DNA from 3 places in the Microcoleus sp. B4-D4 genome. Region 3 is predicted to be linked to each of the others. Evidence: riboswitches for the same ligand, from Rfam matches in the RefSeq annotation. Region 3 holds a riboswitch; each other region holds the start of a gene.

Region 1 (10,697 bases), on a different contig from region 3:
AAAATCCAACATCCTGCTAGTCGGGCCCACAGGTTGCGGTAAAACTTTGTTAGCGCAGAGTTTGGCACAAATGCTCGAAGTTCCTTTTGCGGTAGCCGACGCAACAACGCTAACAGAAGCTGGATATGTTGGCGACGATGTAGAAAATATCTTGCTGCGGCTGTTGCAAATGTCGGATTTTGATGTCGAATCAGCACAGCGCGGGATTATTTATATTGACGAAATTGACAAGATTGCTCGCAAAAGCGAAAACACTTCGATTACCAGAGATGTATCGGGAGAAGGAGTGCAGCAAGCGCTGCTGAAAATGTTGGAAGGAACGGTGGTTAATGTTCCCCCGCAAGGCGGCCGCAAACATCCTTACCAAGATTTTATTCAAGTTGACACTAGCAAGATTCTATTTATTTGCGGCGGTGCTTTTGTCGGTTTGGAAAAAATAGTCGATCAGCGTTTGGGTAAAAAATCCTTGGGCTTTATTCAGCCAACTGAAAGTGACAGCAACTCGACACTGGCTGCGAAGGATAAGCGGGCTGTTGATATTTTGCAACAGGTACAGCCGGACGATTTAGTTAAGTTTGGTTTGATTCCTGAGTTTGTCGGGCGGATTCCGGTGGTGACGGTGATTTCGCCGCTGGATGAAGCGGCGTTGATGCAGATTTTGACTGAGCCCCGGAATGCGCTGGTGAAGCAGTATCAAAAGCTGTTGAAGATGGACAGTGTGGAGTTGGAATTTGAGCCGGATGCGCTGCGGGCGATCGCCCAGGAGGCCTATCGGCGCAAAACCGGCGCGAGAGCTCTCCGCAGCATTTTAGAGGAGTTAATGCTGGATGTGATGTACGAGTTGCCTTCTCGTAAGGATGTTGCTAACTGTATGATTACCAAGGAAATGGTCGAGAAGCGATCGACTGCGGAATTGCTGTGGCATCCCGCATGGCGGAAGCACGAAACAGCTTAATTTGAAGGGTGGGCAATGCCCACCTTGTTTTTTAAGGTAATATAAATCATACCAAATCAATTAGCATCGGAATTATCGATCTCTTTCTTCTCTTCCTCTGCGTTCTCTGTGGCCTCTGCGGTTAAATCATTCCGATGCAACAATTGATATCACTCGACGATTGAAATCGCTTCATACTTATTTCTGACTCAATATTGCCAAAAACTCCTGCACAACTAAATCGGGTTGTTGGCTGCATCGGGTTGAATCGTAATGCTTGATAAGACTGATTCCGGAATCTATTAAAAGCCCGCACATTTCATCTTCTGTTGCGTTTCGATCGGATGATTCGCTGTCAATTTTCAGCATTCCTAGCTTGTTTTGGTGGAATATCAGAAAGTCAGCTTCTTGGTTTTGTCTCCCTTCCGGTGTGGCGAGTCGGAGTTGGGAGTTGGGGATGAAGAGTGTGGAAGTGCGATCGAGAATTTCGGCTATTTTCACTTGTGCGTCGCAGTGAAAACAAAAACCGTTCCAGTCAATTTCTTTATTTGAGTTAGATAATTCAGTTTCATTATTAGAAGTTATTTTATCTAAATCAGCTTGAACATAATCAGCTTCATTCAAGTTTGCGAATAATCTAGCGCCGCTGAGATTTGCACCGCTGAGATTTGCACCGCTGAGGTTAACTTCGATGGTCAGATTGCGCTGTAAATTCACTTGACTTCGCCGTAGATATCGCTTTAATACAGATTTAAGATTATCTTTTTTAACTTTTTCGTCTAGTGCTTTTGAAAGTAGTTTCCACAGTTTAGCACCAGCATCTTTGATATAATCGTATTCATAGCCTGCGGTTTTAGCAATTTCTATATAAGACTGCCCTTCCCAGGATTGACGAAACACTATTTCTTGAACTTTGTTGAGGCGATCGTAGTTGAGGGCTGTTTCTGCGATCGTGATGGCTTCGTCAACGGTCATGTGTGAAAGTCCCTTACTAGCGGAGCGTTAAGGTAGGCTTAGTATAGATTGTACCGCAACCGACGCTTAATATTACTTTTTCATTACTATTTTATTACTTTTTATTACTGTTGAACCTGATATAGAGTTGCTATTCTATCTCTAGAGCCACAGGGATATGAAGGGCCAAGCACTAAGATGCCGTCCCCATGACTTCATATATGGAGGGAGCAAGTTAATTCTGATTAGCTGGTGGGTTCACAATTTTTTTGAAAGGGGGAAGGATGGCTGCAAATATATCACCACAAAATACTGACAGACCTATTTGGGATGACACCCAGATATATATTACCAAAAACACAGTTAAATTTGGTTCAGAGATATATCAATTTCGCAACGTAACAGGTTTTGGCATATCCCCAGTTAAGACTGAAAAATTTCCAATCCAATGGATTTTGGGATTGTTTGTCATTGGACTTGTGGTAGCTAGTTATTTTAATAAGCCTGAACTTAGAGCGGGAGGAATAATTATGGCAATAGTAGCAATTATCCAGTTAATTCTAAATACTTTTATGCCCGAAAAATACGGCCTTAAGTTATACCTGAATTCCGGTTCTCCTTTGCCCATATTTGTAACCACCGATATGAAAGGACTAGAAAAAGTAGTTTACGTCTTGTACAACTTCATGGAAAGTAATGCAGAAGGTAGTTATGTAGTCTATTCAAGCGACCGATCTATCCGAATAGAAGGAAGTGTTGGAGGTTCTGTCACAGCAGGTGATATTGGAGGCAGTTCATCAAGTCAAGTTGGAAGAGATGTCTCGCGAAACGACTAGAAATAACGGTGTTATCCAAAAAAAAAATTAATTAGGAGGGAATAATGGAAGATAAACAAGGTAAAGTTCAAGTCGGAGGAAGTGTTGGAGGTTCTGTTAACGCTGGTGATGTTGCAGGTAGTTCATCAAGTCACGTTGGAGGAAATGTTTCATTCGCTATAAACGAGTTACCTTCATCGTCTGAAGCCGATAAACCCGGAATCAAAGAATTACTGACGCAGCTAGAAGCAGCAATTAAAGCCGATCCAAACTTGAGTGAAATTGACAGAAATGACGCTTTAGATCAAGTAAAAGATTTAGCTGAAGCTGCTCAAAATCCTAATGATGGGGGAATGAAGGAGAAAGCTGCAAAAGCAGGTAGGATGCTTGGACGTATTATCTCTGGGATACCAACAGCAACCCAATTAGTAGAATCGTGTAGCAAGTTACTACCATTGATTACTAAAGCGTTTGGGTTTTAGTAAGGATCGCCTTTCAGCAAACATCTTAATAATTACGATCGCCCTTCTTCTTCTCAGCATTCTCTGACAAAGGGCGATCGAGCTTATTAGTTCACCTTCTAAATAGTCTTTAACTGAAACATCAGGAGAATTTTTGCTGGCAATCATTAGGTTTTTCTCAACTTTTACAGGCAGACTTTTCAAATCTCATAATGTTTCCGAGATTCTACTTGTTCTCCCCGTCTCGCGTTGCGCGGACTTTGTTTGTGTAGACGCGATTTCCAATCGCCCCGAAATTAGTGGTTTTAATATCACCCTCACTCCTCAGATTCAGATTCAAAATCCACGCGATCGTAAATATCACCCAACCGCATCTCAAACTCCACACAACTCAATTGTAATACCGTATCAGCACCATCATACTCAGACAAGACCCACTTATTATCATCCGTCTTGCAAAAATGTTCAACGTGCATCTCGTATTGATCGATCAAAACATACTCTCGAAAACTAGGAATAGAACGGAAAAGCTTAAACTTGCCGCCCCTGTCATAATCCTCCGTCGATGGCGATAAAACCTCAGCCACCATCACCGCATTAGTAATCGTATCTTTCCTACCCTCAGCAAACTCCAATTTCCCCGCCACCAACATTACATCAGGATAAGTATAAACCCGCTTCGACGGTATCCACAAACGCAAATCGTTGATAAATACTCGATACGGTTGTCCTTTCGTAGCAAAATTTAGTGTACCGCTCAAATTAAGAGCTATTTGATTGTGATTTGGTGTTCCGCCTGTCATAGGGATTATCCTGCCATCCTGATATTCACTTCTAAATTCTGCGATTTCTTCCAGTTTTAAATACTCTTCAGGAGAGTAATAAGTATTTACTTTTTTCTCAACTTTTTCCTCAACTACTTGTTCGCGGATTTCTGTTAATGCAGTCATAGTACATCCTCGGACTATCGTACTTACAATTATACAGGAATTCAATCCTTAAAAAATTGGAATGTCAGGACTAAAATCCTTGCTAAGAACGGGGTTGATTTATGTGTGTAGATATTAAAACTTGCTTTTACCAAGATAACTTTTTTGGAAAAGGGCGCCAAGTGCGGTATGATGTGAAATTGCGATCGGTTCTAGCGGGGAGCAGCCGCTAGAGGAAACGGGGAAAGTTCGGTGCAAGTCCGGCGCTGTCCCGCAACTGTAATGAAACCCTTGTGGTTTATAAAGTCAGAATGCCCGCCGATATCTAACTCACTTTTGAACGCATCTGCGAGGTACGGATGATGGATGGAATTAATGCTGCTGTACGCACAAAGCACAGTCTGTTTGTTTGTACTGCTTGCGCTAGTATTTGGAAAGACGGCAAGCGCGAAGGCAAAAGCGGCGGCCAACAATTTATGGAAGATTTATCGAAACTTGCTAAAGATTGGGAGTTTTGCGATCGATTTGAGATTCAAGAAGTTGAGTGCATGAGTGCTTGCAGTCACTCTTGTGCGGTGTCTTTTGCTGCTGTGGGAAAGTACACTTATCTATTTGGTGATTTGCCTGCAAATGAGCCGGAAAGCATCGAGGCTGTACTGGAATGCGCGGGTCAATACTATGCTAAACCGGATGGTTTGTTGCCTTGGTCAGAGCGTCCTCAAGCTCTGAAAAAAGGCGTTTTGGCTAAAATTCCGCCGCTGCCTAATTAGAGCCTTTTCTCGTTACCAGGCTCTGCTTATTGGTGACAACTTAACGTCAAGCCGACCGGATCTCTTGTTTTTATGCGAAGTCTAGATCCCCCCTAACCCCCCTTAATAAGGGGGGGACAAGAAATATGCTCAAAGTCCCCCTTCTTAAGGGGGATTTAGGGGGATCTAGACTTCGCATAAAAACGACATTTATTGTGGGTTTTAGTCTTAAATTCTCACCTATGGGCAGAGCCTGGGAACGAAAGATCCCATCACAAAACAAAAAACAAAATTATCAATGCACAAAATTCCTGTTACGGTTATCACTGGTTTTCTCGGTAGCGGCAAAACTACCTTAATTCGCCATTTGTTGCAAAACAATCAAGGCCGCCGCATTGCTGTTCTGGTTAACGAATTTGGCGAGATTGGAATTGACGGAGAGTTGCTGCGCGATTGCCAAGTTTGCGATGAAGAAGAAACTGTCAGCAGCAATATTGTTGAACTGACAAATGGTTGTCTTTGCTGCACTGTTCAAGAGGAATTCTTGCCGACTATGCAGGAGTTATTGAAGCGCAAAGACCAAATTGATTGTATCTTGATTGAGACTTCTGGCTTGGCACTTCCTAAGCCTTTGATTCAAGCTTTTCGCTGGCCGGAAATTCGCACTGGCGCTACTGTAGACGGTGTGGTTGCTGTTGTTGATTGCGAAGCTATTGCTAGCGGTAATTTTGTCGGTGATATCGATGCTTTGATGGCGCAGCGGCAGGCTGATGATAGTTTGGATCACGAAACTCCGATCGAGGAATTGTTTGAAGACCAGTTGGCCTGTGCTGATATGGTACTGTTAACGAAGGTCGATCGCGTGGATGCGGAAACTCAACAGAAAGTTCAAACCTGGTTGCAGCAAGAGTTGCGCCCGAGTGTGAAAATTGTTCCGTCTAAGGGTGGCGAAATTAACCCTGATGTGCTGTTGGGATTTAATGCGGCGGTTGAGGATGATTTGGAGTCCCGCCCGAGTCACCACGACACGGAGGAGGAACACGAGCACGATGATGATATTAACTCGACTTTCTTTGTTTCCGATCGCGAATTTGAACCCGAAGCTTTGGTGAAAAAGCTGAAAGCCTTGATGCAGCAAGAAGAAATCTATCGGATTAAAGGGTTTGTGGCGGTTCCCAAGAAGCCGATGCGGATGGTGTTGCAAGGTGTGGGCGATCGTATAGAATATTTTTACGATCGCCCTTGGCAACCTTCCGAACTCCGTCAAACCAAATTAGTGCTGATCGGAAGAGAGTTAGAGCGCGATCGAATTGCAGCTATAATTAGCAGTTAATTATCCGAAATTCTTAGTCATATCGCGTGCGAACGATCTCACTACAAACGGTTCGCAGTGCGGATTTCAGTCCGCTTTATGCTGTGGACACTTACAGAGGCACCCGCTAACAACTTCGATGGCGGTTAATAATAATCGCCCGCGATATCAGCATCAACAACGATTCGATCCAAACACAAACAATTGAAAATTTAGTCTTGACAAAATGCTAGATTACGATAACATTTTAGTCAAGGACTGAATTCCTCACTACTAACCCATTTTATCGCAGGTTTGCTGCACTATCCTTAAGGGCGATCGACAATTATGAACAAACAGCAATTTCTCGAACAACTCAACAGCATTCTCGACCAAAATCACCTGCTGAAACACCCATTCTACCAAATGTGGAACGAAGGCAAACTAGACATCGCAATGCTGCAAGAATACGCACAAGAATACTACCTGCAAGTCCACAACTTCCCCACCTACGTCAGCGCTACCCACGCCGCCTGCGACGACATCAAAATTCGTCAAATGCTCCTCGAAAACCTGATAGAAGAAGAGAGAGGCGCTGCTAATCACCCCGAACTGTGGCTGCGCTTTGCCGAAGGTTTGGGTTTAGACAGAAACGCAGTTCTCGAACGCGAACACTTAGAAAAAACCACCGAATCCGTCCGCATTCTCAAAGACTTAGCCCGCAGCGAATCTCCCGCCAAAGGTTTAGCCGCCCTCTACGCTTACGAAGCACAAATCCCCGAAGTTTCCACCACCAAAATCGCTGGTTTAAAGGAATTTTACGGCATCGATTCACAAGCAGCTTTATCTTTCTTTCAAGTTCACGAAAAAGCCGACGAGTTCCACTCCGAAGCCACTCGCGAAGCTTTGTTACAGGTTTGTGAAACTGAAGAAGCACAACAGGAAGCGCTGTTAGCTGCTGAGAAAGCAACTTCTGCTCTTAATTTACTGCTTGATGGGGTTTACGAAACCTTTTGTCAAGCTAAGTAAGCTTCAGTTGACTGTTGACTGTTGACTGTTGACTGTTGCTTTCTGGTAAAAAACGCATCTTTGCAGGGCGGGTTTAGCTAGTGATTTTGACACTCGCAAACAATCATAAAAAACCCGCCCACCCTCGCTTTGTTCATCTCTTGAAACTATCTGCGTCGCTCTGGCTTAATCTGCCTTATATTAAATCCTCTCTTCATCGGAATAGTAAATTCAGGCGTCGCTTAATCAGGGTATGAAAAAAATAAATTGAAAATTTAGAAGTTTTGTGGATTCTGGTTTCTATGACTTGCATATTTAGCCTTTCATACCGTAAATCAGCAACGCCCTACAGTACACAATTTCTAACCAAACTAACGCGAACTAACCAGGGTTCGCCCGTTATCGCATCCTACACGCGAAAAACAACTGCTGCCCGTTAGTTGCAGTAGCACTACATCGCTGCTAACCTCAACCCTGTTGGCAAGAAACTTCTTCTTAACAATCCAGGCGACACCAGCACTACATCGCTGCTAACCTCAACCCTGTTGGCAAGAAACTTCTTCTTGACAATCCAGGCGACACCAGCACTACATCGCTGCTAACCTCAACCCTGTTGGCAAGAAACTTCTTCTTGACAATTTAGGCGACACCAGCGCTTACAGCCGCGTTCACGCCCGCTACCACCCGGTTTTTCGCAATATAGTTGAAAAATACGGTTACGATTAAGCGTCAGAGGGCGTGAATTCAGGATTAGCTATCTTGACTCGATTTCGTGGGACTTCGACCAAATTAATCGCTGCGTTCAAGTCCCGATTCAGCAACAAACTGCAACACTCACATATACGGTAGATTCTTCGCATCACTCAGAATCACAAGTATTTAAATCGATCGCCCAATGTGAAGTTTTCTCTCTGCAACCGATCGCAAATTTGCACTTTTTCAACCGCCAAATATTGCTGAAACTCCGGTTTCTCCAAACCGCTGCGCCACATCACCAGAGCATCTTCTCCAGTATCTTCGTAGTATCGTTTCCGCCGTCCGGCTTCTTTAAATCCAAATTTTTTGTACAGCGCCACTGCCGCCAAATTCGAGTCCCGCACTTCTAAAGTCGATCGCTCCAATTGCCTGTCGCAAGCCGATTTTAGCAGCGCCCAAAGCAGAGCTTGCCCGAAACCCTGCCCTTGAAACTGAGGATGAATTGCCAGCATAATAATGTGAGCTTCTTCTAAAATTGCCCACAGACAACCCAAACCGATGAGAGTTGGGGGAATCTGTAGGGGCGGTGGATGGTGCGTGCCCGCCCGGTTTTGACTTGATTCAGAGTCCTCAATTTCCCATGTCCACAAACCCAGTAAATCGCTGTTAGGACTGTCTAATTCGCGCCTGTAGCCTTCGATCGTCCAAAGTCCGCCAAAACAAAGGCGATCGAGTTCGACCGCACTGTTGAGGTGTTCGGTGGCGATCTGTTTAATTTCTAGAAAACGCACGGCAGTAAATTGTACACTAGAAAATAAAGTAGCGATTAGTTTTTTTTTGCTATTGTCGAGTAATTGCTAATCAGTCTCCTAACATTAGTCTACAGCAGCGACTGTTCGCTGCCGGCTGAGGACTGCTGACACATGAATAATCACCAAGGATAGTTATTGCGCCGATGGTATCTACTCAATCTCTGAGGGCGGAATCTGGACTTCAGTACCTGTCTGAGTCTCAAGAGGCTCTCTCAAGCCGATCGCCCAATCAAGAACTTTTACCGCTGACAGCCCGCGTTAACAGCCGAGACCGGCTGGAAATCGGAGGCTGCGAAGTGACAGCTTTGGTGGAGCAATTTGGCTCGCCACTGTACATTTTAGACGAAGAAACGCTGCGGGCGGCTTGCACGCAGTACCGGGATGCTTTTGGGCGTTACTATCCGGGCGAAACTCAAGTGCTCTATGCTTCTAAGGCTTGGAGTTGTTTGGCGGTTTGCGCGATCGCAGCTTCCGAAGGTTTAGGAATAGATGTAGTATCTGCAGGGGAAATTTACACTGCACTGCAAGCTGGCGTTAGCCATGACAAAATCTATTTCCACGGTAACAACAAGTCCCGCGAGGAATTACAGCTAGCTGTCGAAAGCGGCTGCATTACCGTAGCCGACAATTGGCAGGATTTAGAAACTCTTTCTGAGTTGGGAAAATTGGGTGTCACCAGTAAAACAGGCGGGCCGACACGAGTTATGGTGCGGTTTACTCCGGGAATTGAGTGTCACACCCACGAGTACATTCAGACTGGTCAAATCGACAGTAAATTTGGCTTCGATCCCAATTCGCTCGATCGAGTATTTAAGTTCATCAGCGAACAGCCGTCCTTATATTGTGTGGGAGTGCACGCTCACATCGGCTCTCAGATTTTTGAACTTCAACCCCACGACGACTTAGCCGAGGTCATAATTCAGGCCTTGACAAAAGCACAAAGTTATGATTTGCCTGCGACAGAAATTAATATTGGCGGTGGGTTGGGCATTCGCTATACTGAAACGGACGATCCTCCTAGCATTGACGATTGGGCTCGGACAATTTGCACCGCAGTGGTAGCAGCTTGCGAGCGGCACCAATTGCCATTACCGAAATTGCTTTGCGAACCTGGTCGATCGCTCGTCGGTACAGCCTGCGTCACCGCTTACACCGTAGGTTCTCAAAAAGTTATTCCGGGAATGCGGACGTATTTAGCTGTGGATGGGGGAATGTCGGACAATCCGCGTCCTATTACCTATCAATCAGTGTATCGAATCCTCGCAGCCGGCAAAATGCGCGATCCCTTAACGGAAACAGTGACAATTGCTGGAAAACACTGCGAGTCAGGCGATGTTCTGATTAAAGATGCTAAATTGCCAGAGTGTCACGCCGGAGATATTCTCGCCGTTACGGCGACAGGAGCATACAATTACAGTATGTCTTCTAACTACAACCGAGTACCCCGACCGGCAGCGGTTTTAGTGAAAAATGGGGAAGTTAACACGATTTTACAGCGGGAAACTTACCAGGATTTGCTGAGGCTCGATCGCCTTCCGGCACGACTCGGAACTCAAAAGTAAGAAGTAAAAAATAAAAAGTAAAGAGTAAAAAGTAAGATAATTCATTTTGATTTCTTGATGATTGTCTTTTAACTTTTTACTTTTGGCTTGTTTAGTCACGCGATTGGAATAACAACTGTTCATGGTTCACGGGTTCGAGTGCATCACGGTTCGCGGTTCACAGGCGGTAGCGTTCGATGAACCATGAACAATCAACAATCTGGCTATAACTTTGGCCTCGTTGAGTCCTTATTGGTTCAGGCGATCGATATTGGACTGGTATTTACGCTTGCGTATTTGGTGCTCGTCATTGTCGGGGAGCGCCGGACGCTGTGGATGGTACGGGGATTTATTATTTTGATGCTGGCGACGGCACTGAGCAACTGGGCTGGATTGAGACTGTTGCACGTTGCCCTCAACAGCTTGGTGACAGGTTCTGCTGTGGCAATGGCGGTAATATTGCAGTCGGAGTTTCGCCGATTTCTGGAACAATTAGGGCGGGGGGAA
Region 2 (10,697 bases), on a different contig from region 3:
ATCTAACTTTAAAGATTGTCGCAGTTCTTGACCGATCTGACTTCTATCTAAATAAGCCAGGCCGCCTCTGACTAAATGCCCGCCAATTCCTTCTTGCAAGTTTCCTTTAGACATCAGCAAAACTCGCGGATAAAGCTTTGTCCGGCGACGGTATTCTCTGGCTGCTGAGATAACGGCTAGAACTCCAGGAACTTCGTCACCAAAGCCGATGACATCGTAAAAACGCAAATCCATAACCATTATTTAATAACCTATCCTGATTTTCATTGTTTTGAGCTGCATTTCAATGTTTGCTATCAAACTATCTATCTGTTCCAAATAAAGCCGCATATTTCCTAATTTTTTGGATAAATATTTATACATTCCCGAACGCAGAAAGCGGGTTTTTCTCGAAGATTCTCGGTTGAGGGCGATCGGATCGGGCGTGGAAAAATTCAGATTGGCGATCGCCCGCAGAGTGCATCTGTGTCGCACTCTTGACTGCAATCAGCTTATATTATCAGGATCTATCCCCAACTCTCGCAATCGTTCAGCTAGGCGATCTGCGCGCTGGGCTTCCTGTTGTGCGCGCAGCGATTCCTGTTGTGCGCGCAGCGCCGATTCTTTCACCTGTTCTTCAGGAGTCAAATAACGTTTGCCATCAGCATCGTACCAATACAACCACTCCCTTGTCACCCCAGAATAATTGCCCCTTTCACAGCCAATCCCCAAACCAATTTCTGGCATCCAAACAGGATTTCCTGGCTGTAACTCATACTTTCCATTGACTAACTTATGTACTTCCAAATGGGGTCGATCGCGACGACTGGAAGAATAAATGACGTAATACAGTACACCTAAACGTTGATATTCTTCCAACTTATCTGTGTATTCTTGTCGATAAGTCGGGGAAACGACTTCGAGGACAAAAATTGGCATCACCTTTTCTTCCCACACTGCGTAACTGGGACGTAATTCTTCCCGAGAAAACCGTTGCACCCCTAAACTCAAGAAGGCATCTGGCACAATCGGAGGTTTTTCCGGGTGATGGTAAAGACCCATATCTATACAAAAAAACCAGTCCATGCGTTCTGCCCAAAGTATGAGCAATATTGCTTTTAGCAATCCTGGGATTAATTCTTGCAGTTCGTTATCCACTGGTGTTTCATCTGAGTCTGGTAGTTCGTCGGCTGAGGGCCAGTGCGTCGGAAAGTTGTAATTTAACATGGCGGGTTTCCTCAAAACTCATTAATATTATAGCGTTTAGTTGTTTGGCTGTAATTTTGTATTTCCTAAAGATTTTAACGAACCGCGAAGACGCAAAGGACGCGAAGGAAGATAGATTAAATTGTGTTTGCTGGCAGTTTTATTGTTTGTCATTGCGATGAACGAAGCAATCCTAAGTGTTGGCGATTGCTTCGTTCTTTGCAATGACACTTGAAGCTGTCGGACACAATCTAAGCTAGTTAATTTGAAATAATTTTGGTAAAATATTCGGCTGAGAGTTGCGCGATCGACTATACTAAGCTAATCATTCGGTTCTAATGGGGAGCAGCCATTAGAGGAAACGGGGAAAGTTCGGTGTAAGTCCGGCGCTGTCCCGCAACTGTAATGAAAGCCATGTCGCTTTCTGAGTCAGGATGCCCGCCGATGTGTTTGTTTACATAGTCTCATCTGCGAGGTTCAGCGTGAAGGCCAGAAATCGGAAATTAGTCAGCCTGGGATTGATGGCTGGCTTGAGTTGTTATATTGTCCTCGGTTCGGCAACGCCCGCCGCAGCTATGCACATTTCGGAAGGTTTTTTGCCGGTGCAATGGGCGGCGTTTTGGTGGATTGTGGCGTTACCTTTTTTTCTAGTTGGTTTGCGATCGATCGCCCGCATTACCAAAGAACACCCGGAACTTAAATTACTGTTAGCTTTGGCGGGCGCGTTTACTTTTGTGCTTTCTGCTTTAAAAATTCCCTCGGTAACGGGGAGTTGTTCTCACCCGACGGGTACTGGTTTGGGGGCGATTTTATTCGGCCCTTCGGTGATGGCTGTACTCGGCGCTTTAGTGCTGCTTTTTCAAGCGGTTTTGTTGGCCCACGGCGGCTTGACAACCCTGGGAGCAAATATGTTTTCGATGGCAATTGTTGGCCCTTTTGCTGCGTATTTTGTCTATCATTTGCTGTTGCGAACTGGTAGTCAGCGGGCGGCAATTTTTTGTGCTGCGGCTTTGGCGGATTTGCTGACTTATGTGGTGACTTCGATTCAATTAGCGTTAGCTTTTCCCGCAGCAAGCGGTGGTTTTGTAGCTTCGTTTCTCAAGTTTGCTAGCATTTTTGCAATTACTCAAGTTCCTCTGGCTATTAGTGAGGGATTGCTGACTGTATTGGTTTGGAATTGGCTGCATTCCTACGGAAAGCCGGAGTTGGAAACTTTGAAGTTATTGAGACAGGAGTCATAAAGTCATGAGTCAGAAAAATACAAGAAATCACCAATCTACTGCGCGAGAAAATTGGATTTTGGTTGGTGCTGTGGTTGCTCTTGCTGTTCTTCCTCTAGTATTTGTTCGAGGTGAATACGGCGGTGCTGATGGGGAAGCCCAAAAGGCAATTACCGAGATTCAACCGGGCTATGAACCTTGGTTCAAGCACTTTTTTGAACCTGCTAGTGGCGAAATTGAAAGTTTGCTGTTTGCGTCTCAAGCGGCGATGGGGGCTGGCGTAATTGGCTACGTGATTGGGTTATATAAAGGCCGATCGCAATCTCGGCAAAATTCCGATCGCAAAACCTTGGAATGAACCATCAGATTGATAGTCTGGCTTATACAAATCGCTTGCGCGGTTTGCCGCCATCTCACAAACTATCATTTGCGATCGCCCTTTTGATTCTGTCTCTGGTTTCCCATGTAGCGGTGCAGTTGTCGATCGCCCTCTGGTTGACAATCTGGATCGTCGTTTATGCAGGAATTCCGGCGAAACTCTATCTGCGGTTGCTGTCGGTACCGCTGGTGTTTTTGCTGACGAGTTTGCCTGCTTTGGCGATGGGTGGAATTCAGTTAAATCAAATCCAAGCAATTCACTCGGATATTTGGCAAGGTTGGGGGATTAGCATCGGGAATTTTTATCTGTATGTGAGTCGCACTGGCTTATACCAAGTGAGTCTGTTATTCCCGCGCACCTTGGCATCGACAAGCTGTATGTATTTCATCCTGTTGACGGTACCATTTACTGAAACATTGCAAATCCTCCGAAAATTGCGCTTTCCGCCGTTGCTGACAGAACTTCTGTTGTTGATGTATCGGTTTATTTTTAGCTTGTTGGCGATCGCCGATGAACTTTGGATCGCCCAAAACTCGCGCTGTGGCTACCGCACTTGGAAACTGGGAATGCGTAGTTTAGGCATTTTAATCGGGCAATTGCTTCAGCGAACTTTAGTAAACTACCGTCAAGTTTCCTTGAGTTTAGCGTCGCGCGGTTTTAATGGAGAACTGCGCGTTTGGCATTCTTCCCCTTACAAACCTTCGCAAAGATACACATTTGAAGCCGTGTTTGGCTGTACAGTTTTAACTGTGTTAAGTGTGGCATTTCAAAGTTGAGAAGAAATTAGGAAATGAGGAGACGGCACTGCCGTCTCCTCTATATTATTCCGGCGCAACCGGAATTGATATGAATTCCCTGCCCGACTGAAGATATGACTTTTATGAACATAATTAATGATTTTTATGAATTGACTCCCCAAGAAACCTGTTGAATAATTGTACTCAACACTTATCTTGTGGAAATCCTATGATAAATAAACGCATCCTCAAAAGAATAGTTTTTTCATTACTAGCATCATTAACCCTACTGTTAGTCACAGTCACTCATGCAACAGCCCAACAGCTACCGTTTTACTGGGATAACATCAATGTTGCGATCGACGTTCAGACAAACGGAGATATGTTAGTTACTGAAACGCAAAAATATGTATTCACAGCAGCATACAACAATGAACGATATCGTTATATTCCTTTAGATAAAGTCGATGCAATTAAAGATGTGACAGTTGCCGAAAACAATCGCATAATTCCTAGTAGCACTGGAACAGAAAACAATCAACTTTGGATTCGTTGGGAACATGAATTAAAACCGCCAGATACACATACTTTTGTCATCAAATATCGAGTTGTAGGTGGATTGCAGTTAGATGGTGAGAATACTCTCGTTTATTGGAAAGCCATTGCAGCAGGTCGTAAAGCGCCAGTTAATACTGGACAATTTACGGTAAATTTACCAGATGCTTTGTCAGGGAAAGTTCTCTCGTTTACGAATTTCGGTGCAGCAGCGGTTCCCCGTCAAGTAGATCCGAAAACCTTTGAATTTGTGGCAAGTCAGGCTATTCAGCCGGAACAAGAATTAGAAGTGCAGATTGCCTTTCCGCAGGCGGTTTTGAATATACCTCAACCTGGTTGGCAACAAGGTGGTAATCACGGAGGAGAAGGCTCTTTCATCAATAACATAATAGCTGTAATAATTTTACCGCTAGTTGGTTTGACATTAATATTTTTTCCGTTGATGATTCTTCTCCTTGTGTTGGTTTTCAGCACCGTTATTTACCAAGGAATCAAGAAATCAATCAATGATCGACAATGCCCTGAGTGCAAAACGTTCAATCTTAAACGGACTTATCAAGTTTTGATTCCTGCAACTACTAGCACTTCAGGAAACAGGTATGTTACCCATCACTGTGGAAATTGCTCTTACCATCGGGAGTACGAAGAAGTAATTCCAGTCATTATCATTAGTAGCGGTGATGGCGGCGGTGGCGGTGGTGGCGGTGGCGGTGGTGGCGGTGGCGGTGGCGGTGGCGGTGGTGGCGGTGGTTGATATCAACGGGAATTACGCATCACAATCAAAGAAACCGGGTTTTTAGCTAATCTGTGGGTTCTAACGAAGTATTTCGGAAAAAACCCGGTTTCTGAGCACCTGTTGATATATTGATATCACCCAAATTCAGGAGACGGCAGTGCCGTTTCCCTACAAATAATCGGGTAGGGAAACGGCATTGCCGTGTCCGAATTTGCTTGATTTTGATATCAACCGATCGCACTCCCTAGAAAATCATATTCCAAATATGACTTTTATGAACTTAATTAATGAATTTAATGAATTGACCTAAAAAGATAAGTGTTGAATACTGATTGTAGCAAATAACTTTTCAGTACATTTGAGCTTAAAGTAGGTTAAAAACTATGACTAAATCGCGTTGGCTTCGCAAGCTTTTACCATTGGCAGTATCTTTCGCAACTGCGATCGCAGCGGCAGGCACTTTTACCCCACCAACTTCAGCTCAAACCAATCCGCCGCCTCCGCAACCCCAGGAAGTTCAACCAGCCCCAGCAGAAGGATTGAGCATCCCGATTTGGATTTATCCCGTAGGAGCAATTTTCCTAATTATTATCTTTATTCCCAAGATTGGCTGGACTTTGGGCTTAATTGCGATCGGCGAACGAGAAGTGGGAATTGTTAAGCTGTTTGACATCTAAACTGCATTAACTTGCGTTGCCTTTATTTTTTATTTTTCGGTTCCATTTCATAATTAGTTCTCCTTCATTTAACAGTTTATGTAACACTGCTTCTAGTTTTTCAATGGATTCAAATAATCTAGGTAGTCCTGCATAGCAAGGAAAGTCCAGGGTTTTAATTGATAGATAAACTGGCGTTATACTCATGAATAAAATACCAAATACCCCCAATATGATTGGAGAGTTTTTTGGAGAATGAAAGAGTTTTTCTCACCAATCTAGATATTCTTTGTCTCATCGTATTATTAAATCTTTCTATATAGTTTGTCAGACCCGTTTCCTTTCCTACTGCCTTGTGTCTTTTTTGAGGAAAAACTGTGACCTAGGCGCTCCAAAAGTCAGTATAACTTACGGCACATTGACGATAAACTGGTGGTAAAGAATCCCATAATCCTTGAGCGCCAGCTTGATCTCTTTTGCCAATATACACTCCTACAATTTCTTTGGTTGATACATCAATTGCCAGCCAAATCCACTGCTTGTTATCTTTATTGCCTACAAATGACCACATTTCATAACATTGAATTGTTAGCTTCCCTTTCTTTTTTGACTTAACTTCTACTTCTCTTTTTACAGCTCCTAATTTTTTATAAACACATAGTATTGCAACCACCGTTCTGAAACCCCAGTTGCCCTCACAATCCCAGCCAGAGATATCTTTTCTAATAAAAGTCTATCTATCAACTCTTTTGTTGCTGATGAAATCGGTTGATGTCTGGGAGTTATGACGAATTGTCTTCCACAATCTCGACATTTAAAATTTTGCTTGCCGGAGTGAGTGCGACCATTTTTCAAGATGTATTCAGAGTTACACTTGGGACAGTTCATAAGCTAAAATTTAAGGTAGGTTATAAAAAATAAAATTATAACACATTTTCCTTGCTATGCAGGACTACCCCAGAAAACATTCCTGTATTGCTAAGTAAATGCTACACAGATCGAGCTTTAGTAGACATTTTTAAAATTAGAAAAGCTTATCTTGAAATAGCCCCTTCTCTATCTGAAGAATTGCAGTATCTCATTTTTCTAGCCATTTGTGCCATTCTACGTCCATCAAGTCATGTAGGTACTGCACAGTGGCAATATATTCTCCCTAACAAACGCAAAGCTAAGACTTGTGAACCCTTCGATGCGCTAGAAAAGCAGGTTGCTATGATGCAAGAAGATATGTATCAAATGCAATTTATCACTACATCTAGTCAAGCTACTTTGATTAAAGAAGATGCCAGAAACTTAAAAAGCATTCCCGATCATTCAATAGATTTAGTGATTACTTCTCCCCCTTATGCCAACAACTATGATTATGCAGATGCTACACGTCTTGAAATGACCTTTTGGGGCGAGGTTAATTCTTGGAGTGATTTACATGAGACAGTGCGTAAATTTCTAATCCGTTCAAGTTCACAGCACGTTTCCAAAGAGCGACTTAGCTTGGATACTCTGATGAATGAATCGATTATCGATCCGATTAGAGACGAGTTGCTCCCTATTTGTCAAGAAATGGAAATGATTCGCCGAACCAAGAGTGGCAACAAAGCATATCATACAATGATTGCTGCTTATTTTACAGATATGGGATTTGTATTTAAGGCACTTCGTAGAGTTGCAACATCTGATGCCAAGATTTGCTTTGTAATCGGAGATTCTGCTCCCTATGGAGTGTATGTTCCCGTTGAGCAGTGGCTCGGAAAACTGGCTGTTTCAGCAGGGTTTAATTCCTGGTATTTTGAACATATTAGGGAGCGTAATATCAAATGGAAAAATAGAAAACATAGTGTCCCGCTACATGAAGGTAGACTTTGGATAGAAGGTTAATTTATGGCAGAATCCTCATCACACAAATTTGGACAGGAACTAGGCAAACTTATTGAAGATATCGTACTTAACGATATTCTAAAACCTAGGTTACAACAGTTTGTACAAACCAAAAACTACTACCTCGATTGGCAGCGGACTCGTCCAGCTAGAAGTGGTAAAAAAGTTACTTGGAAAGACAAATATGAGAATAAACACGATCTAGATTTTGTAATTGAGGTCGATGGTAACGATACCCAGCTTGGTACACCTGTGGCATTTATCGAGTGTGCATGGCGTAGATATACAAAACACTCAAGAAATAAAGCTCAAGAAATCCAAGGCGCTATACTACCCATCGTTGAGCTTCATAATTTGTCAGCGCCATTTTATGGTGCGGTATTGGCTGGAGAATTCACAAAACCAGCTTTGGAGCAACTTAGAAATAATGGATTTGCCATTATTTATATTTTTTATCCAAATGTGGTAGCAGCATTTAACGAAATTAATTTGGGTATTGCATTTGATGAAACAACTCCAGAAACAACCTATACCATAGCCTCACAACAGTTAGCTAATCTGAGTATTTCAGATAGAAAGAAGCTAGGAGAAGCTTTAATCTCAGTTTCAAAACAAGAGGTCGATAGCTTTATGGATACGCTGGAAAAGACCCTTGAACGTTACATTTCCAAAATAATTATCATCCCGCTTTTTGGTACAAAACACGAGTTTAAGAGGATTGATGATGCACTAATAGAGCTAAATACCCTTGATATCGATAGTCCAAGTGGTGGGTTTGACAAATTTGAAATTATTGTTGATTACAACAACAATGATAGAATTAGAGCAACTTTTCACAACAAAACTTTGCTTGCTGATTTCTTGAGAAAACTGAAAAGTTGACATCAGCAGATTTTAGATTAATACCCAGAGTCCCGACTTCTTAAAGAAGTCGGGGTTTTAACACCGATCGCATTTATCGACTCCTACTCTATTCACTAACCGCCCGTGAATTCCTCGCCCTGACTAACAAACCGTGTTTCGGAGCAAAAATCATCGCCAACACAAACAGCAGCGTTTGCAGTACCACAATACATCCGCCCGTCGCACCGTCAATGTGATAGCTGATATAAGTTCCCATGACGCTAGAAAATACGCCAGAAGCCATCGCAATCAACATCATGTGGTCGAAGTTATCGCTCAATAAATACGCCGTTGCTCCCGGAGTCACCAACATTGCTACTACTAAAATAATCCCGACTGTTTGCAATCCTGCAACTGCGGTGAGCGATAGCAAAGATAGCAGCACGTAATAGAGAAACGTGATATTTAAACCGATCGATCGCGCGTGAGTCGAATCAAAACAAAACAAAATTAAATCTTTGCGTAAAACTGCCAGCGTCACTAAGGTGATGACACTAATAATTACAGTTTGAACAATATCTGAATCGGAAATGCCTAAGACATTGCCAAATAAGATATGCGTCAAGTCTATCGAACTTCTGACTTTAGAAACTAACACTAAACCAAGGGCAAAAAATCCAGTAAACACTAAACCGATGACCGTATCTTCTTTGATGCGAGTTTTCGCTTTGATAAAGCCGATCGCAATTACCGAGCCCACACCAAACACAAACGCCCCCACCGCCAAAGGAATATTCAGCACATAAGCAATCACAACCCCCGGCATCACCGCATGGGAAACCGCGTCACCCATCAATGCCCATCCTTTCAAAGTCATGTAGCACGAAAGCGCCGAACAAACAAGCCCGACTAAAGCACTGATTAAAATTGCTTTTAGCATAAACTCATGCTGCAACGGCGCGGCAAACCACTGAATTAAATCCATTATTTTTTCTCCAAATCGACTTGAGTTAACTGAGATCGGACACCACAATCAATAATCCTATAGGGGCGGATTCGCGATCGGGCATTAAACGTGCAAACCCACCAAAAAATCCTTTGTTGACATTGCTACAATATCTCAGGTTGACCGACTTTTTGCAGACGAAAAATCGCCAACGGAACCTCCAAAAGTTCGCGAAAGATTTTCTTCTGTAAATACATCAGAGGTATTGCCATAGGCGAGAATGCTGCGATTAATTAATACTACTTGGTCGCAAAACGTGGTAATAGACTCTAGATCGTGAGTTGAAACGAGAATTGTATGTCCTGTTTGACGCAGTTCCATCAACAAATCAATCATCAATTTCTCAGTTTTGATATCGACTCCAGCAAAGGGTTCATCCAGTAGCAAAACCGTTGCCTGTTGCGCCAGAGCCCGCGCAAAAAAGGTGCGTTTCTTTTGTCCGCCGGATAACTCTCCGATTTGCCGATCGCGCATCGGCCACATTTCCACCCTTTCCAAGCTTTCTCGCACCACTTGTTTGTCGATAGCTCCAGGAATCCGCAACAGATTCATGTACCCGTAGCGCCCCATCATCACCACATCGCGAACATTCACCGGAAAATTCCAATCTACCTCTTCCGACTGAGGCACATAGGCAACCAGATTGCGTTTTTGCACTTGACGAATCGGCAACCCATTAATTAAAATGCGTCCGGTGTTTAGCTTCACAAACCCCATAATCGCCTTGAACATCGTCGATTTTCCCGCACCATTCATCCCAACCAAACCGCAAATCGTCCCCGCCTTGAGTTGCAGCGAGGCGCTGTGCAAGGCTACTTTGCCGTGATAGGCAACTGTCACATTTTCAAGATTGATGCCGATTTCATTCATTTTTTTTATTTTCCTTAAGTAACTTTACTTAATTAAACGTAAGATACAGATGGCTAAAAAGCTTGCTGTATGAGAATTCTTCCTTCTTCCGACGGACATCGGACTGATGACGTTGGACGGAAAGTTCGGGGGGACAGCATTAATAACTAATGACTAATGACTAATGACTAATGACTTCTTCCTTCTTCCTTACTTTCCCTGTAACCCTTTTATCAAAGTATTGACATTGTATTCAAGTAACTTAAGATAGGTTGATGCTGGGCCTTCCGCTGGAGAGAGGGAATCGACATAAAACACCCCGGCAAATTTTGCGCCTGTTTCCTTGGCTACCTGAAGCTGTCCTTGGTTGCTGACGGTACTCTCGCAGAATACAGCAGGTATTTGATTTGCTTTGACTGTATTAATCACCCGTTCGACTTGTTTCGGTGTGGATTGCTGTTCGGCGTTGACAGGCCAAATATAAACTTCTTTCAAACCGTAATCGTTGGCAATGTAAGAAAAAGCGCCTTCACAACTTACTATGTAGCGTTTGTCCGGGGGAATGGCTGAAATAGCTTGTTTGAGTTTTTCGTCGATCGCCCGAATTTGTTCACTGTATTTTGCCGCATTTGCGTCATAGGTTGCAGCATTAGCCG
Region 3 (10,697 bases):
CGGTGGCGAACTCCCGAAACATCGGCTGCTGCATCGGTTCGCCCTGCGGAGTCAGCAAAATCACCTCCCGCCTCGGTAACACAGGTAGCGACTCCACCGCCGCAAAAATCGGTTCCGGCTTCATCAGCATCCCCACTCCGCCCCCGTAAGGCTCATCATCCACTCGCTGGTGCTTGTCTGTGGTAAAATCGCGGGGATTGACAAAATTCACCTCAGCAATCTTTTTAGCTAAGGCTTTGCCCATCAGTCCCGATGCTAGGGGAGCGAGAAAAAATTCTGGAAATAGAGTTACAACGTCAAATCGCAAAATAATTGGAATTTATTGATACATCTCCTCTAGTTTGACCCTTAGAGGGATATCCGTTTTCAGTAATTGCATTATTATTTATAATTTCTTATAATTTGTGAGAACTTTTGCAAGTTAAATCCTCTTCCTTTGTCTGGTGTCCGGTTTTGTTGTACAAAAATAATCAGTTCTCAGGACAGCGGATCGAGTAAACTCGCCCCCAAACTGCCCGATCGCGCGTGAGGCGATTCTGGCTCGGGATAGTTACGGCGCCCGCACATCACTGCTACAAAAAAATATTTACTCTTAAAAAGCCCAATTCTACCCACAACCACAGCAAAATTGAATTTCACATCCACCAGAGGAAGACACACCATGCAGCAGTTGACATCTCCAGCCCTCGAACAAAATCTTCCCCAGCGCATCAAAACCTCGATTATGGTCATCGGAGGAGCCGAAGACAAAGTTCACGGGCGAGAGATTCTGAATACCTTTTTTTGCCGTGCTGGGGGTACAAACGCTCGGCTGGCGATCGTTCCTTGCGCTTCGCGAGACCCCGAAGGAACGAGCAACCGCTACCGCACTATATTTGACGAAATGGGCGTTAGTGCTGTCAAAGTAGTGGACATCCGCGAACGCCAACAAGCCGAAAATCCCGTCTGGAAAGATTATTTAGAAGACTGTACGGGCGTATTCATCACAGGTGGCGACCAACTGCGGCTCTGCGGGCTACTGGCGGACACCCCGCTGATGGAGAAAATTCGCAAAGAAGCTCAAGAAGGCAAGATTACCCTCGCCGGCACCAGCGCGGGTGCTGCGGTGATGGGATATCACATGATTGCAGGTGGGGGAAGCGGCGCGTCGCCGAATCGTTCCTTAGTAGATATGGCAAACGGACTTAACATTATTCCAGAGATTATCGTCGATCAGCATTTTCACAACCGAAACCGCATGGCTCGCTTGCTGTCGGCTGTGGCTTGCTATCCCGATCGCCTCGCTATTGGTATTGACGAAGATACCTGCGCCTTGTTTGAGGGAGACGATACTATGAAAGTTCTCGGTAAAGGCACTGTGACTATTGTTGATTCTCGGGAAAACTTTTATACCAACGAGTCTCAAGTAGGAGCGACAGAACCCTTAAGTCTGTTCAATATGCGCTTGCACGTTCTGTGCCACGGAGATTGCTACAATATGCCCCTAGGCAAACCGATGGCATCGGCAGCTTGTTCGGAGTCTGGCTGGCCTTCGGAATGTCGCACAGCTAACTAATGCAGAATATTAGAGTCATTGATTCGGGAAAAATTAGGTGGCATTCCGGTCAAATAATGGATGCAACAATACAATAGATTAGCCGTGCATCCACGGACTGACCCCAGAAGGCAGAATCAACAAAATAATTCTACCTTCTGCGTTCTAGTTTCTGCCGAACCTTGACTTTTACTTGTTTTGAGCCGATCGTTCGGGCATGAATTCTCAAAGCTGACGGGCCCAAAAACGGGTATCGCGCCCGCGACGCTATGAGTGTGGAGAACCCCAGATTTTAGACTTTTGTTTGAACTCCCAGACGATCGATCTGTGGAGTAAATCTAAAATCTAAAATCTAAAATCTCCAATTGATACTCCCGCTAATAACTGGAAATTCAGTGCCAAACTGTTCGCAGCGAACAGTCGATCGTCCAATCAAGCTCCAAATTGAATAAATGCTCCAATTACCTATAAGATTTCGCGCCCCATACCCCTATAACTGCGATGAAAATACTTAAAATCCAGACCTTACGCGGCCCCAACTACTGGAGCATCCGACGCCACAAACTCGTACTCATGCGTCTGGATTTAGAGGAGTTGGCAGATAAAACCACATCTGAAATTCCAGGCTTCTACGAAGGCTTGACCGCAGCACTTCCGAGTTTGGACGACCATCACTGTTCTCCCGGCCATCGGGGAGGCTTCCTGCAACGGGTCAGAGAAGGCACAATGATGGGACACGTAATCGAACACGTAGCCCTAGAACTTCAGGAAATGGCAGGAATGCCCGCCGGATTCGGTCGCACCCGCGAGACTGCCACACCAGGGATTTACCAAGTAGTAATCGAGTATCAAAACGAACAAGCAGGTCGCTATGCAGCCAGGGCGGGGGTGCGGATGTGCCAGAGCATTGCCGATACAGGCTCTTATTCTGCGGCGGAATTAGCGCAAGATTTGAAAGACCTCAGAGAGTTTGCTTTGTCTGCAGCCCTCGGGCCGAGTACCGAAACCCTGATCAAGGAAGCAGAAGCGCGCGGGATTCCCTGGCTGCCCTTGGGCGCCCGGTTTATGATTCAACTAGGCTACGGAGTTCATCAAAAGCGGATTCAGGCAACTCTGACCAACCGCACGGGAGTTTTGGGGGTAGAACTAGCCTGCGACAAGGAAGGTACCAAAAATATTCTGGGCGCTGCCGGCGTGCCGGTGCCGAGAGGGACAGTGATTCATTATTTGGACGAACTGCAGGGGGCGATCGAAGATGTGGGCGGTTTTCCGATCGTCCTCAAACCTCTAGACGGCAACCACGGCCGCGGGATCACAATCGACATCAACTCCTGGGAAGTAGCAGAAGAAGCCTACGACTTAGCCAGCGCCGCCTCAAAAACAAAAAGCATCATTGTCGAGCGCTACTACACCGGCCGCGACCACAGAGTGTTAGTAGTCAACGGACAAGTCGTAGCAGTCGCAGAACGAGTCCCCGCTAACGTTGTGGGTAACGGCAGGGATACAGTAGAACAGCTCGTTGCAGAAGTAAACCGCGATCCGCAGCGGGGAGACGGACACGACAACGTACTCACCCGGATCACGATCGACAAATTGACTCTCGATTTGCTGCAAAAACAAGGCTACGCGATGGACTCGGTAGTGCCGGCGGGCGAAAGAGTATTTTTGCGCGCCACAGCAAATTTGAGTACCGGTGGCATTGCAGTCGATCGCACCGACGAAATTCACCCGGAAAACGTCTGGCTGTTTTCCAGAGTGGCCAAAATCATCGGTTTGGACATCGCCGGCATTGACGTAGTAACAGACGATATTTCTGTGCCCCTGCGCGATACGAACGGCGTGATCGTCGAAGTCAACGCAGCACCGGGTTTCAGAATGCACGTCGCCCCGAGTCAGGGTTTGCCCCGCAACGTTGCCGGCGCAGTCTTCGATATGCTTTTCCCCTCGCCTCAACACAGCCGGGTGCCGATTTTAGCCGTGACTGGAACCAACGGCAAAACTACAACAACTCGCCTGCTGGCCCACATTCTCAAGCAGACTGGTCAAATTACCGGCTACACGACTACCGACGGCACTTACATCGGCGATTATTTGGTTGAAAGCGGAGATAATACCGGGCCGCAAAGCGCTCACTTGATTTTGTCCGATCCGACGGTGGAAGTGGCGGTGCTGGAAACGGCTAGAGGTGGAATTTTGCGATCGGGCTTGGGCTTCAATCAGTGCGATGTCGGCGTAGTTTTGAACGTCGCAGCCGATCATTTGGGAATCGGCGACATCGACACCGTGGAACAACTAGCCAAACTCAAGGGTGTCCTCGTCGAGTCGGTAATGCCCAAAGGCTATGCAGTTTTAAATGCAGACGATCCGCTAGTAGCACAAATGGCACCGCGTGTCAAGGCTCAAATTGCATATTTTTCGATGAACCCGGAAAACGAACTGGTTGCCAAACATACCGCTGCGGGCGGGCTGGCGGCGATTTACGAAAATGGCTACTTGTCGATTTTAAAAGGCGATTGGACGCTGAGAATCGAGCAGGCTGTGAACGTGCCGCTGACGATGGGCGGGCGCGCGCCGTTTATGATTGCTAATGCTTTAGCAGCTTGTTTGGCGGCTTTTGCCCAAGGCTTGAAAATAGAAGATATTCGGGCAGCTTTGTCAAGCTTTCAGGCATCGGTAGGTCAAACTCCCGGACGGATGAACTTGTTTAATTTGGGCAGCTATCACGCTTTGCTGGACTACGCCCACAACCCCCACAGCTACCAAGCTTTGGGCAGTTTCGTGCAGAATTGGCCGGGAATGCGGATCGGGGTAGTTGGTGCGCCGGGGGACAGGCGAGATGAAGATTTTGTCACCTTGGGCAAACTTTCGGCCGAAATGTTCGATCGCATTATTGTCAAAGAAGATATTGACAGACGCGGGCGAGAACCGGGTGTGGTGGCCAAGTTAATTTGCCAAGGGATTGCAGACGGGATTTCTGCCCGCACGGGCGATCGGTCTAAAGTTCAATACGAGTTGATTCTCGACGAAACAACCGCTGTTAACAAAGCCCTAGACGAAGCGCCCGCTGGCAGTTTGGTGGTGATTTTACCGGAAGGTGTCACGAAAGCTTTGGGTTTAATTGAAGCCCGGAAACCGATTCAGGAATTGGCGGTAAATGCTGCTATGGTCGATCGCATTTCTGAATCGCAGAATAGTTTAAAACCAACCGTTGTGAATCAAGGCTAAAGTCTTAAGTCTCATTTCATTAATAGATTGGGTTTACAAGTTAAACCCAATCTATTTTTTGCAGTTCATACTATTTTTTATGATTTTTTTTGCATTGAACAAACGATAGACAAATTTATTAACTTACATCAACTTACTGACCAAGTTGCGGAAATACAATATTCATACAATGCTTTGTTAGAGTTCCGTTTCCTAATAATTTCAGAGTGAATATTTGAGTATCCAAGAAGGCGCATAGATTCAGAAAGTAACGCTTCTGTAGCAACCATATTGCCAAAAAAGGTTGAATTGCCAACAATGTAGTGTAGTTCCGCATCGTCTGCCAAAATAGATCTAAGAGAACTCAAATGTAAGTGCATATCATGAAAGTATTTTAGGACGTAAGTTGCCAAAAGATGTGCATTTTTCCCACCAGACATTCTTATATTTTCGACAGTTGAGAATATTTGCTTCGGTAGGCTTTTTTCCTGTATTTGCCAGGAGTTGAGACGGCTAGTTGCAATGCCCCATGTTCCACCAATGGCTAACCAATCCATCTCACCGGCTTCTTTTGCTTCGTTTAAAAATTTTGTCCAGTACATATATGGACGAAGTTCACGAATATAGCTGATCCGATTTGGGTAAGGTGGGGAAGTTATCACTTTATCAACTTTGAGATTACCTAAACCAGCTATGTTACGAGCATCTACTTTCAATACCTTAGCAGTACCAATAATAGTATTCTCAGCAGAGTTCGATATAAATTTTATAATTTCAAAAAAAATCTCTTCTATGCCTTCAATTGCATGAGAAATAACTGTGTCATTAAATGACATAGAAATATGATTAAAAGCTGCTGATGAAGTTTCAATTATTAAACGACAGAACGCAATCCAAACGATATCATAACCCTCGTTCTCTTCAGGTTCTCCGAATTGGTTTACTAAAGCGATTCGCAATGATGCAAGAAGTTTTAGCGTGTAACTAGACCACCAACGTTCAATGTTAAATATTGGTGGCGTCCAATTGTCTTGAGATATTAAACTTCTATATTCCTCTAAAGCTAGTTGTACCTTGTTCAAAATATCTATTAAGCAGTCTTCATCATAGTTTCTGTATTTAGCGTTCCCAAACCAAATAAGAAACGGGTTGATATCAAACGCGAATGCTTGGTTTCCTTGTTGAGCAGCAACAAGTCCTGTTGTAGCTGTACCAGAGAAAGGGTCAAGAATAATCGACTCTCTCTCAACAAAAGCCAAAAGCTTTTCCACAAGTTTCACACCATAGGCCGGAGTAAGTCGAAGCCACCCATGCCGCCCAAGATTGCGATTAGCTTTGAAAGTATAGTCAGATCTTTGTTGAATAGTATATGACATCAGTCTGCACTTAGTAAAACTGCCAATGTTGTGTAAATCTCGCTTTTGATTTCCTCAGAGTTTCGGCGAAAAAAAGCTGCTAAATCATAGCCTAAAATTTCCTGGCAAAAAACAAACAGCGAACTTTGATTGCTACCTGATGTTGTGCCAATCAGCATTCCTCCACGGCTGTTTCGATAGCGTAGTAGTAAATCGACATCAATCTGAGAAGAAAAAATTGCAAAGACTGGCAGGTAGCCGTTTGCCCAAGCAACAGCAATATTATCTATGTCACCATTTTGTCTCTTGCTGTCTTTACTTTTGTATCCCTGCCGAACTTCAAATACGGCTCCATTTGCTGGGGCAGGAACATTAAGAAAACTGCTGTAGTCCGCTATCCACTGAATAACTCTTCCTCTAACCTCAAGATTTTTAATTTCGCTCAGTTCTAGCCTCGCATCCAACGACAAAGTTTTGTCCTTGTCGTTTTTGGTCTTCGTAACGTAAGACCACATGGCATATTTGGGATCTTCGTATCCTGCTCGATCAATTATTATCTGTCTGAATAAATTTTCACAACCTTTCCCAATTTGTCGATAAACCGAGGTCATGCCACCAGCGGCTTTGTGAGCAGCGTACATCAAATCTGAATCAAGACCAATCCATGAGTAAAAAGGATCGGCTCCGTAGATTAATAAGAACCGCGCCAGATCCAATCCTTCCTCTCTATTGCCTAACCCGAATTTGGGCTTGTACCGTCTGCAAAGTTTTACGGGGTCTAGGAATCTTTTGAGGTATAGGTTCTCTTCTGTCACGATTACTTGGCAATTAGTGGATAATATCTTTATGTTTGATATTATACTACTTTGATCACTTTTTTCAACCCTTAACTACCGCCCACTGAGTCACCGGTGCAAGCGGTTTCCAACCCTGAAAAGAACCGATCGCCCCAACACGCTGAATTCCAATCCTAATTAGTTCGCCGCCGTGCAAAGAATGCCATTGCAGCACCGTAAGTTCACTCTCAATTGTCACCGCATTTACCACCAAACGGCCGCCTTCATTTAAAGCATTCCAACAAGTTTCCAGCAAAGCCTCAACAGTGACACCGCCGCCGATGAAAATAGCACTTGGTTTCGGCAAATTTGCCAAAGCTGCCGGTGCGTCTCCCGCCACGATTTTGAGTTCGGGAACACCCAAATTAGAGGCATTTTCAGCAATGTATTCTAGTCTAGTTGGATGACGTTCGATCGCGATCGCCCGACAGCCCCGATGACTCCGCATCCACTCAATCGCGATCGAGCCGCAGCCCGCCCCCACATCCCAAAGCAACTCCCCCGGAATCGGCGCTAACGCAGACAGAGTAACCGCTCGAACCTCCCGTTTAGTCAACTGTCCGTCGTGGCGATACGCAGCATCCGGTAAACCCGAAGTGCGGGGAAGGATAAGAGTTTGTCGATCGGCTGCAACTGCAATGGCGATCGCATTCAAATCCGCCAAATCCGCCACATTCCAAGCCGCTGCAACCCCCTCGATCCGCCGTTCCGCCTCCGACCCCATCCGCTCGAACACAGTCATCAAACTGCTGCCAAACCCCCGCTCAGTCAACAAATCGGCGACCTTTCCCGGCGTGTGTCGATCGGCACTCAACACCAGCAAGCGCGCGCCGGGGGACAAAGCAAGGGCGATCGAGGCGATCGGGCGATTTGTTAAACTAAAAGTCTCAACATCTGCCAGAGCCCAACCCAAACGCGCGCAAATCAAGCTGAAAGCCGATGCTGCGGGAATCACAATCATTTCCGAAATCGGAATTTGGCGCGACAGCGTGACACCAATCCCGTGACACATCGGATCGCCGCTTGCTAACACGCAGACAGATTCTCCGCGCCTGCGGATAATATCGTCAATGGTTGTTTGTAGGGGTGAAGCCCAAACTAATTTTTCGCGGGTGTCGTCGGTTGGTAGCATTGCGAGGTGGCGCGCGCCCCCGACAACGATTTTAGATCGATCGAATAACGATCGGGCGATCGAGCTCAATCCCGAAAGTCCATCTTCGCCAATTCCCACCACCGAAAGCCATTTGTGCATTGCGCCAAGGTAATTACGATTTATCAATTTTCAACAATAATATGAGATTAAATTTACAGTATTTATTGGATAATTTTTTGATAAAAAGGTCAACCGCAGATGTCAAGCCGATCAACAGGGATGCACGCAGATGAAAAATTTAAAAAAATCTATTGTGGCTGTGCTAGAGAACTGCACTTGCACTGTTTTTAGGATTGATAAATCTGGGCCGGCGAGTCATTATTTTAACTCACTCTTGGGTGCATTTTAACCAGATAAATTTGTTTCTTTAGCGAATCTACCGTCTGCAACCTTTATATTTTTGGTAAAAAAGCCGGTTTCTCGCTATTCCTCTGAAAACTATACAAAATTAGCGGGCATTTGTTAAGAAAATTGAGAATTTAAGCGGCGGGCGATCGACTTGTGATACATTTCTTAAACCTGAAAGCGGGAAAGTCCGGTGCAATTCCGGCGCTGTGCCGCAACTGTGAAAGTCAGAATGCCGATTTCAGGAAATTTACCTTACATTCCCTGCGTCGCACGGGGAGGAGATTATTTGTTAGTTTTGACTGATTTACCAACTTGTCCCGGCCTATTTTACGGTTCCCGCGCCCGCGACGGAGTTTTATCGAGGATGCGAATTCCGGGGGGAATTTTAAGCGTACAGCAATGTAGGTCGATCGCCAATTTAGTCGATCGCTACAGTACCGGCTGTTTGCAAATCACAAATCGGGCAAATTTGCAAATCCGAGAATTGCACTCAGAAATTCCCCCAGAAGTTTGGCAAGATTTGCAGGAATTGGGATTAGCGTCTCGCCGCGTTGAAGTTGACCCGATTCGCAATATGATGGCAAGCCCGACAGCAGGAATCGACCGACAGCAGTTACTCGATACTCGCCCTTTAGTGAAAGCTTGGGACGATTACCTGCAAACACATCCCGAATTAGCAGAACTTTCGGCTAAATTTAGCATTGGTTTTGATGGCGGAGAATTAGTTTCAATCCGCAATTTACGGAACGATATTTTATTAGTAGCAGAAAAAAGTTCGACCAATTTTGAAATAGTTTTTCGCCTGTATTTGAACAGCCATACAGAAATTATTATCGAACAATCGCAAACTATTTTAGTATTAGCAGCCCTCGCTAATATCTATCTGGAATACACCAAAAATCGACCGCGAATTGATGGCAAAAAACCGCGCTTGCGGCACTTGCTAGCCGATTGGGGCGTTGAAAATTATCTCGAAAAAGTAGAGACAAAATTGCCGTTTCCCTTGGGGCGAAGCGCGATCGAACTTTCAGAAAAGGCGATCGAACCCAACGCCAATCTCGGCATCCACCGTCAGCAACAGTCAGATTTCTCCTACATCGGCATTGCCCTGCCTCTAGGCAAGCTAGAATCAAAGCAACTGCGGAATTTGGCAAACTTAGCCCAAAATCTCGCCAACGGCACTCTGAGGCTTACACCGTGGCAAAATCTGCTGATTTCCGACATCCCCAATTCCCAAGTTTTTGAGGTCAAACAGCAAATCGCCGATTTAGGATTGCACTCATCCGCAACTAATCTAGATTCCTGCTTAGTTGCTTGCGCCGGTAGCAGCGGCTGCGCGTCGGCGGCGACAGATACTCAAAGTCACGCCCTAACAATGGCCAAGGATTTAGCGCAAAAACTGACGATCGACCGATCGATCAATATCCATTTCAGCGGCTGCGAAAAATCCTGCGCCCAACACCAGCCAATGGACATCACCCTAATAGGAATTCAGATACAGCAGGAAAACCAGACAATCGCAGGTTACAACATTTATGTAGGTAAAAAAGACCAGCCCTTTGGACGGCAAATCTTCCCCGCCGTGACTGTAGCCGAAATGCCCCGCGCGATCGAGCAAATGCTGCGCGCCTACCAGCAATTTCGAGAACCGGGCGAGTCATTTGGCGAATTTTGCGATCGATGGGCGATCGACAAATTGCAGGAGTTTCTTATCCCCAAAAATTAGAATTAAAACACAAAATATCCATTAAAACCGAAAAATTGTAATCCTTTCCCCTTCTCTTTCTTACTTCGCGCCCTTTGCGCCTTCGCGGTTCATTTAAAAAACCTATTTCACCAATCAAACAAACTACCCATAATAACAATTTCAAATAAAGTTAAGTACAGTCTTTTAATGCCCAATGCCCTGTTTGGCCAATGCCCTGTTTGGCCAATGCCCAATTCCCAATTCCCAATTATTTAAATGATTGACTACATCCGAGACGGAACAGAAATCTACACAAAATCCTTCGCCACAATCCGCGCCGAAGCAGACTTGTCAAAATTGCCGCCAGACTTAGAATCCGTCGCCGTGCGACTAATTCACAGTTGCGGCATGACAGATATTGTTACAGACTTAGCAGCTTCCCCCAGTGCCGCCACCCACGGACGTCAAGCCCTCGCAGCAGGCGCGCCGATTTTGTGCGATGCGCGGATGGTAGCCGAAGGCATCACCCGCAAGCGGCTTCCCGCTAACAATCAGGTGATTTGCACCCTCTGGCATCCCG

Evidence for each region. A riboswitch is a leader RNA that binds a small molecule or an ion and turns the genes downstream of it on or off. The one in region 3 is predicted to bind cobalamin.
Region 1: linked by a shared signal. The riboswitch ahead of QUB13_RS00700 (DUF1636 domain-containing protein) and the one ahead of cobG (precorrin-3B synthase) in region 3 are both predicted to bind cobalamin.
Region 2: linked by a shared signal. The riboswitch ahead of QUB13_RS02245 (energy-coupling factor ABC transporter permease) and the one ahead of cobG (precorrin-3B synthase) in region 3 are both predicted to bind cobalamin.

The regions. Positions count from the first base shown of each region.
Region 1 covers NZ_JAUBTX010000001.1:191,564-202,260, forward strand. The annotation lists gene clpX (ATP-dependent protease ATP-binding subunit ClpX) at 1-955, shown strand, start outside; gene QUB13_RS00675 (pentapeptide repeat-containing protein) at 1,133-1,909, opposite strand; gene QUB13_RS00680 (hypothetical protein) at 2,173-2,724, shown strand; gene QUB13_RS00685 (hypothetical protein) at 2,769-3,185, shown strand; gene QUB13_RS00690 (hypothetical protein) at 3,153-3,332, opposite strand; gene QUB13_RS00695 (Uma2 family endonuclease) at 3,482-4,114, opposite strand; cobalamin riboswitch at 4,284-4,430, shown strand; gene QUB13_RS00700 (DUF1636 domain-containing protein) at 4,453-4,863, shown strand; gene cobW (cobalamin biosynthesis protein CobW) at 5,141-6,175, shown strand; gene QUB13_RS00710 (CADD family putative folate metabolism protein) at 6,482-7,162, shown strand; gene rimI (ribosomal protein S18-alanine N-acetyltransferase) at 8,011-8,628, opposite strand; gene lysA (diaminopimelate decarboxylase) at 8,793-10,211, shown strand; gene cdaA (diadenylate cyclase CdaA) at 10,395-10,697, shown strand, end outside.
Region 2 covers NZ_JAUBTX010000002.1:109,997-120,693, forward strand. The annotation lists gene QUB13_RS02230 (FAD-dependent oxidoreductase) at 1-234, opposite strand, end outside; gene QUB13_RS02235 (hypothetical protein) at 244-474, opposite strand; gene QUB13_RS02240 (Uma2 family endonuclease) at 487-1,206, opposite strand; cobalamin riboswitch at 1,499-1,645, shown strand; gene QUB13_RS02245 (energy-coupling factor ABC transporter permease) at 1,707-2,426, shown strand; gene QUB13_RS02250 (energy-coupling factor ABC transporter substrate-binding protein) at 2,431-2,763, shown strand; gene cbiQ (cobalt ECF transporter T component CbiQ) at 2,760-3,560, shown strand; gene QUB13_RS02260 (DUF2207 domain-containing protein) at 3,751-4,830, shown strand; gene QUB13_RS02265 (hypothetical protein) at 5,196-5,489, shown strand; partial or broken gene QUB13_RS02270 (IS1 family transposase) at 5,644-6,356, opposite strand; gene QUB13_RS02275 (hypothetical protein) at 6,444-7,343, shown strand; gene QUB13_RS02280 (hypothetical protein) at 7,347-8,225, shown strand; gene QUB13_RS02285 (metal ABC transporter permease) at 8,314-9,171, opposite strand; gene QUB13_RS02290 (metal ABC transporter ATP-binding protein) at 9,307-10,062, opposite strand; gene QUB13_RS02295 (metal ABC transporter substrate-binding protein) at 10,252-10,697, opposite strand, start outside.
Region 3 covers NZ_JAUBTX010000063.1:22,101-32,797, forward strand. The annotation lists gene trmD (tRNA (guanosine(37)-N1)-methyltransferase TrmD) at 1-307, opposite strand, end outside; gene QUB13_RS27665 (hypothetical protein) at 478-663, opposite strand; gene QUB13_RS27670 (cyanophycinase) at 662-1,555, shown strand; gene cphA (cyanophycin synthetase) at 2,036-4,759, shown strand; gene QUB13_RS27680 (DNA adenine methylase) at 4,888-6,009, opposite strand; gene QUB13_RS27685 (hypothetical protein) at 6,114-6,908, opposite strand; gene cbiE (precorrin-6y C5,15-methyltransferase (decarboxylating) subunit CbiE) at 6,973-8,181, opposite strand; adenosylcobalamin-variant (AdoCbl-variant) riboswitch at 8,594-8,673, shown strand; gene cobG (precorrin-3B synthase) at 8,660-10,156, shown strand; gene QUB13_RS27700 (precorrin-8X methylmutase) at 10,394-10,697, shown strand, end outside.